Bacillus pumilus: one gene and its partner. The protein of the gene in region 1 interacts with the protein of each later gene in a pairwise test. Links are inferred from orthologs where the notes say so. Each region holds a gene or a part of one and is shown on either strand. Other genes may lie near its edges.

Region 1 (3,196 bases):
AAGGCATCAATGTCCAGTCGTTTTAGGCAGTGCAACCCCTTCACTTGAAACGTACGCGCGTGCCAAAAAAGGCGTGTTTACACTGCTCACGCTTAAGCACCGAGTGAACCAGCAGAAGCTGCCGCACGTTTCGTTAATTGATATGAGAGAAGAATTGAGAAATGGTAACAGATCTATGTTTTCAGAAGAATTAATGCTCAGATTAAAGGAAGTGCTTGAAAGAAAAGAACAAGCTGTCTTATTTCTGAATAAAAGGGGCTATTCATCCTTTGTGATGTGCCGTGATTGCGGATATGTGGAGCAATGTCCTCATTGCGAAATTTCTCTTACCTATCACCGCTATCAAAAACGTCTGAAATGCCATTATTGCGGTCACGAAGCACCAGTGCCAGAAGAATGTCCAGAATGCCATAGTGAGCATATTCGCTATTTTGGTACGGGTACGCAGCGTGTAGAAGAAGAGCTGAGAAAAGTACTGCCAGAGGCAAGAGTCATTCGAATGGATGTGGATACAACGTCTCGTAAAGGTGCTCACGAAAAACTCCTTACATCTTTTGGCAATAAAGAAGCGGACATCTTGCTCGGGACGCAGATGATTGCAAAAGGGTTAGATTTCCCAGATGTCACACTAGTTGGAGTTCTAAGTGCGGATACGTCTCTTCATATTCCTGATTTCCGTTCAAGTGAAAAAACATTTCAGTTGCTCACGCAGGTCAGCGGCAGGGCAGGACGACATGAAAAAGCGGGCTCTGTCATCATTCAATCGTATACGCCTTCTCACTATAGTATTGAATTAACGAAGCAGCATGACTACGAAGCCTTTTATGAACAGGAGATGCTGCATCGCCGCCACCAGTCTTATCCGCCGTATTACTTTTTGGCGATGGTGACTGTATCACATGAGGAAGTGACAAAGGCAGCGCATGTCACGGATCAAATCGTTCAGTTTCTAAAAATGAACTGTGCACCGAATACAAGAATCCTTGGTCCGGCTGCATCACCAATCGCTAAGATCAAAGATAGATATCGATATCAATGCGTGATAAAATACAAAAGGGAAAATGAACTGGCAAGTTTACTACGGAAAATACAAGATCATTATCAAAAGGAAATGGAACAAAAACAATTGATGATTTCAATAGATATGAATCCATATATGATGATGTAAAACGGAGGGCTTTAAGTGGCAGTAAAACCAATAGTCATACATCCGGCAGAAGTACTCGAACAAAAGGCAGAGTCTGTCGATACGTTCGATAAAAAGCTTAAAAAGCTACTTGATGATATGTATGATACAATGCTTGAGCTAGACGGAGTCGGACTAGCAGCACCACAAATTGGCATTTCACAAAGAATTGCTGTTGTTGATATCGGTGAAGAATCTGGCAGAATTGATTTAGTGAATCCCGAGGTTCTTGAAGTAAAAGGAAGTCAAACAGATATTGAAGGCTGCCTGAGCTTTCCATCTTTATACGGTACAGTAGAAAGACCAAGCTATGTGAAGGTAAAAGCCTTTGATAAGAAAGGCAAACCATATACAATAGAAGCAGAAGGATTTTTAGCAAGAGCTTTATTGCACGAAATTGATCATTTAGACGGCATATTATTTACGTCGAAAATCATTCAAACTTATACAGAAAAAGAACTAGCGGAAATGGAAGGGTGAAGAAAATGGCACGTATTGTATTTATGGGAACCCCTGATTTCTCAGTACCTGTGCTGCAAACACTCATAACAGAAGGATACGAAGTCGTCGGGGTCGTCACGCAGCCAGATCGCCCGAAAGGCAGAAAACGAGTTCTCACGCCGCCTCCTGTGAAAGTGGAAGCCTTAAAGCATGGCATTCCGGTCTTGCAGCCTGAAAAGGTACGTCTTGATGAAGAAATTGATAAAGTGCTTGCATTAAAGCCGGATTTAATTGTCACGGCGGCATTTGGACAAATTCTACCAAAACGATTGCTGGATGAACCTCAGTTTGGCTGTATCAATGTACATGCCTCACTGCTCCCAGAACTAAGAGGGGGCGCGCCGATCCATTATGCGATCCTTCAAGGTAAAAAGAAAACAGGCGTTACGATCATGTACATGGTGGAACGACTTGATGCAGGGGATATGATCAGTAAAGTAGAAGTGGAAATCGATGAATTAGACAATGTCGGTACATTGCATGACAAATTAAGTGTAGCAGGTGCTGCCCTATTGAAAGATACTGTGCCGAATGTTCTGAGCGGATCTATTTCGCCAATTCCGCAAAATGAAGATGCCGCAACGTACGCACCTAATATAAAGCGAGAGCAGGAAAGGTTAGACTGGACAAAGACCGGTGAAGAGCTTTATAACCAAGTTCGCGGCTTAAATCCATGGCCAGTTGCCTATACTGAATGGAACGGGGCTCATCTAAAAGTATGGGAAGCAAAAAAAGTTCCACTCGAAGTGCAAGAAGAAGCTGGGAAAGTGATTGAGCTTCAAAAAGAAGGTCCAGTCATTGGAACTGGGAATAAACAGGGCCTTCTATTAACAGGTGTACAGCCAGCTGGTAAGAAAAAGATGAGCGGCGAAGACTTCCTAAGAGGCGCAAATATCGAAATTGGACAGAAATTAGGGTTAATGAATGAAGAAAAGTAATGTGAGAGAAGTAGCGCTGGACGCTTTAATCAAACTCGAACAAAACCAAGCTTATAGTAATTTACTGTTGCAGTCAGTCATGAAAGACAAAGACTTGGCAGATCAAGACAAGCCGCTCTTAACAGAGCTTGTCTACGGTACACTGCAAAACAAGCTGGCATTAGATTATATGCTGGCACCATTTGTGAAAAAACCGCAAAAGGTGGCTCCGTGGGTCATGCAGCTTTTGCGGATGTCTCTTTATCAAATGGTCTACCTTGAAAAGATTCCAGATCGTGCAGCCATCCATGAAGCAGTAGAGCTAACGAAAAAGAGAGGGCACAAGGGCATTTCTTCACTTGTGAACGGGGTTCTTCGTTCCGTGCAAAGAGAAGGCGTTCCGGCTTTTGATGACATCAAAGATCCAGTTAAGCGGCTATCGATTGAGACAAGCCACCCATTATGGCTCGTGCAGGAATGGGTTCAGTCGTACGGATTTGAAGCGACAGAAAGCATGTGCCGCATTCACTTAGTACCGCCAAAGCAAACCCTTCGTGTCAACCGAATAAAAACGGACCGCGCAGCATTGAAG
Region 2 (3,108 bases), 110 kb from region 1 along the record:
CTCGGCGTAATGTTGAAGAAATCGACACTGATTTGTGCATTAGCCATCGCTTTAAAGACCTCTGTTTGGACGCTATACTGCCCTTCTTTTGCTGGGACTTTGATTTGCGTCACATCATTGACATGTGCAATACCCGTAATGAGGCGGTCGTACACATCATGGCTCATTTTATCCGAGTAGTGTGACGTGACGAGTGTGCCCTCTTCATCAGAGTATGTTGAACGGACCCTCATTGGTACTTTTGCTTGCATCGCAATTTCGACAGCTCTCGGGTGAATGACTTTTGCTCCTTGGTATGCAAGGTTGCAAATTTCTGTATATGTCACGACTCTGAGCGGCTTTGCATTTTCAACAATACGGGGATCTGCCGTCATGACGCCTTCTACATCTGTAAAAATATCAATGAAGTCTGCCTGCAATGCAGCACCTAAAGCAGCTGCAGACGTATCACTGCCACCTCGTCCGATTGTGGTCACGTCTCCATTTTTGGCGGCTCCTTGGAACCCAGCAACAACGACAACATCATGTTCAGATAGTGCCGCTTCGAGACGCTCACACTTCATATCAATAATTTTCGCACTCGTATGCTCCTTATCTGTCACAAAACCCGCCTGAGCGCCTGTCATCGCTACAGCTTTTAGTCCGTTTTCATTTAGCATACTTGAAAACACAACAGCTGAAATATTCTCTCCGCAGGAAACGAGCAAGTCTTTTTCTCGATTTGTCATATGCTGCGCGCTACCGTAAAGCAGACCAAGCAACGTATCGGTCGCATAAGGATCGCCTTTTCGTCCCATCGCGGATACGACGACAACCGACTTATAGCCTTTCTCTTTTGCCGATAAGATATGTGCAAGTGCCCTTTTTCTACCTTGATCATCTTTGACAGATGTACCGCCAAATTTTTGGACAATTATTTTCACTGTTTTCACTCCAAGTTCATTCTGACGTAACAGAAGAGAGCAGGCGAAAGATGCCTAACTCTCTTCTGTTCGTCCTCATCATCCATTGAATGTTAAACTAATTTTAATGCTTTTAAGCTTTCTGCAATTTGAACGGAATTCCATGCAGCGCCTTTTAGCAGGTTATCAGATACAATCCACATATGGAACCCGTTTGGACGGTCCAAATCTTTCCGAATGCGGCCGACAAATACGTCATTTTTCCCGACAGCATCTGCAGGCATTGGATAAATTTGCTGAGACGGATCATCTTGCAGTGTAATGCCAGGAGCATCTTTTAGAATGGACTTGACGTCTTCAACTGTTGCGTCAGTTGATTCTAGTTCGACGTAAACAGATTCTGAATGTCCTGTCTCAATTGGAAGTCTCACACATGTTGCCGCTACTTCCAGCTCTGGCATATGCATGATTTTTTTCGTTTCATTGATCATTTTCATTTCTTCAAATGTATAGCCATTGTCTTGGAATTTATCAATTTGCGGAATCGCATTAAATGCAATTTGATAAGGCATGACTTCCGGCTTCACATCTTCTTTATTTAAAATGGCTTGTGATTGGCTATATAGCTCGTCAATGGCTTCATGTCCTGCACCTGATACGGCTTGGTAAGTGGACACGATGACTTTTTTCATGCCATACGCCTGACGAAGCGGTTCTAATGCCGCTACCATTTGAATCGTTGAACAGTTAGGGTTTGCAATGATTCCTTTATGGTCATGCAAGTCTTTTTCGTTTACCTCTGGTACGACAAGAGGGATGTTTTCGTCCATACGGAAAGCACTTGTGTTGTCTACAACAATCGCACCTCGTTTGACGGCTTCAGGAGCGAGCGCCTTGGAAACATTTCCTCCAGCACTGAATAATGCAATGTTTACTCCTTCAAAGCTTTCAGGTGTTGCTTCCTGTACAGTATACTCTTGACCTCTGAATGTCACTTTTGTTCCAGCAGAACGTTTTGAGGATAGTAGAGTCAGTGTATCCATTTCAAAATCTCTGTCAGCTAGTGTTTTTAACATTTGTTGACCGACAGCTCCAGTCGCTCCAACTACAGCTACATGCAATCCTCTTCCCATCAGTAAAACTCCTTCCGACCCATCCATGATACTTTTCTTTCGGATGGCCATCCTATGACTTTTTACATTTTATTTTACCATAGAAAAGCAAGGCTTGAAGCATCTTTTTTGAATCTTTCATGATTTTCTAGTGAATCTATTATTCGCTTGGTCCGATTAAAATTGGTTGAATTTGTCTATGCTCTAGTGCCTCTTCTACCGTTTGAGAAAGCAGATCCATGTTTGCGACCATGGAGGTCGGTTTTTTAAACGGATCATCTTGACCAAATGGAATAAAGAAAATATTTTTTGTCGACATCAGCCTCATCAAATTTGTACCATTTAAGCCTAGCGCATCATTTGTTGAAATGCCTAAAACAACAGGACGATGATTTCGAATGGTTGCTTTTGCAGCCATTAAAACAGGGCTGTCTGTCATGGCATTTGCAAATTTCGCCATTGAATTCCCTGTTAATGGAGCAATGACCATACAATCAAGTGGCAGCTTAGGTCCGAGCGGCTCTGCTTTCACGATGGAGTCAATCGCCTTAAATCCAGTCAACTTCTCGATCCGCTCAATCCAGTCCGCCCCATCTCCGAATCTTGTATTCGTGTTCTGAACCGTATATGACACCACTGGTCGGACTTCTGCTCCTTCTTTTACAAGTGCTTCGATTTGCGGATAAACAGCTTCGTACGTACAGTGGGAACCAGTTAATCCAAAGCCGATTCTTTTCCCTTTTAATGTTGTCATGATTCCATCCCCCTTTTTTCCTCTGCAAGTTCACATAAGAGCCCAGAAAGCACTTTTGCAATGATTTGCCCTGCTGTCTTTGGTGCAACAATTCCGGGGAGTCCAGGTGCAAGAAGCGCCTTCACTCCGTGTTTTTGTGCAAAGTCAAAGTCTGTTCCTCCTGGGCGGGAGGCGATATCCAAAATGAGTGTCTTTGGTGTCATGCTGACGATGACAGATGAATCTAATACAAGGCTTGGAATGGTATTGATGATGATATCTACATCCGTTACTTCTTCTTTTAACTGGTCCATTGAAAATGGATCGAGTCCCATTTCAAAGGCCCGTGCTAAATGCGCTG

What was found.
Region 2: the proteins of def (region 1) and asd interact in binary tests that used the Escherichia coli proteins (3 or more experiments, as listed by UniProt). The link is inferred for Bacillus pumilus from one-to-one orthologs.

What each region holds. Positions count from the first base shown.
Region 1 is NZ_CP047089.1:1,854,102-1,857,297, reverse strand. The notes cover bases 62-2,924. They hold def (peptide deformylase), read left to right. Parts: upstream 62-1,183; coding sequence 1,184-1,666; downstream 1,667-2,924. Other genes in these bases: rsmB (16S rRNA (cytosine(967)-C(5))-methyltransferase RsmB), read left to right, coding at 2,612-2,924; fmt (methionyl-tRNA formyltransferase), read left to right, coding at 1,672-2,625; priA (primosomal protein N'), read left to right, coding at 62-1,168. In the rest of the region: more of priA, read left to right, coding at 1-61; more of rsmB, read left to right, coding at 2,925-3,196. UniProt on the Escherichia coli protein: Removes the formyl group from the N-terminal Met of newly synthesized proteins. Requires at least a dipeptide for an efficient rate of reaction. N-terminal L-methionine is a prerequisite for activity but the enzyme has broad specificity at other positions.
Region 2 is NZ_CP047089.1:1,747,599-1,750,706, forward strand. Bases 26-2,800 are described here. They hold asd (aspartate-semialdehyde dehydrogenase), read right to left. Parts: upstream 2,036-2,800; coding sequence 1,016-2,035; downstream 26-1,015. Other genes in these bases: dapG (aspartate kinase), read right to left, coding at 26-923; dpaB (dipicolinate synthase subunit B), read right to left, coding at 2,175-2,768; dpaA (dipicolinic acid synthetase subunit A), read right to left, coding at 2,765-2,800. Outside these bases: more of dapG, read right to left, coding at 1-25; more of dpaA, read right to left, coding at 2,801-3,108.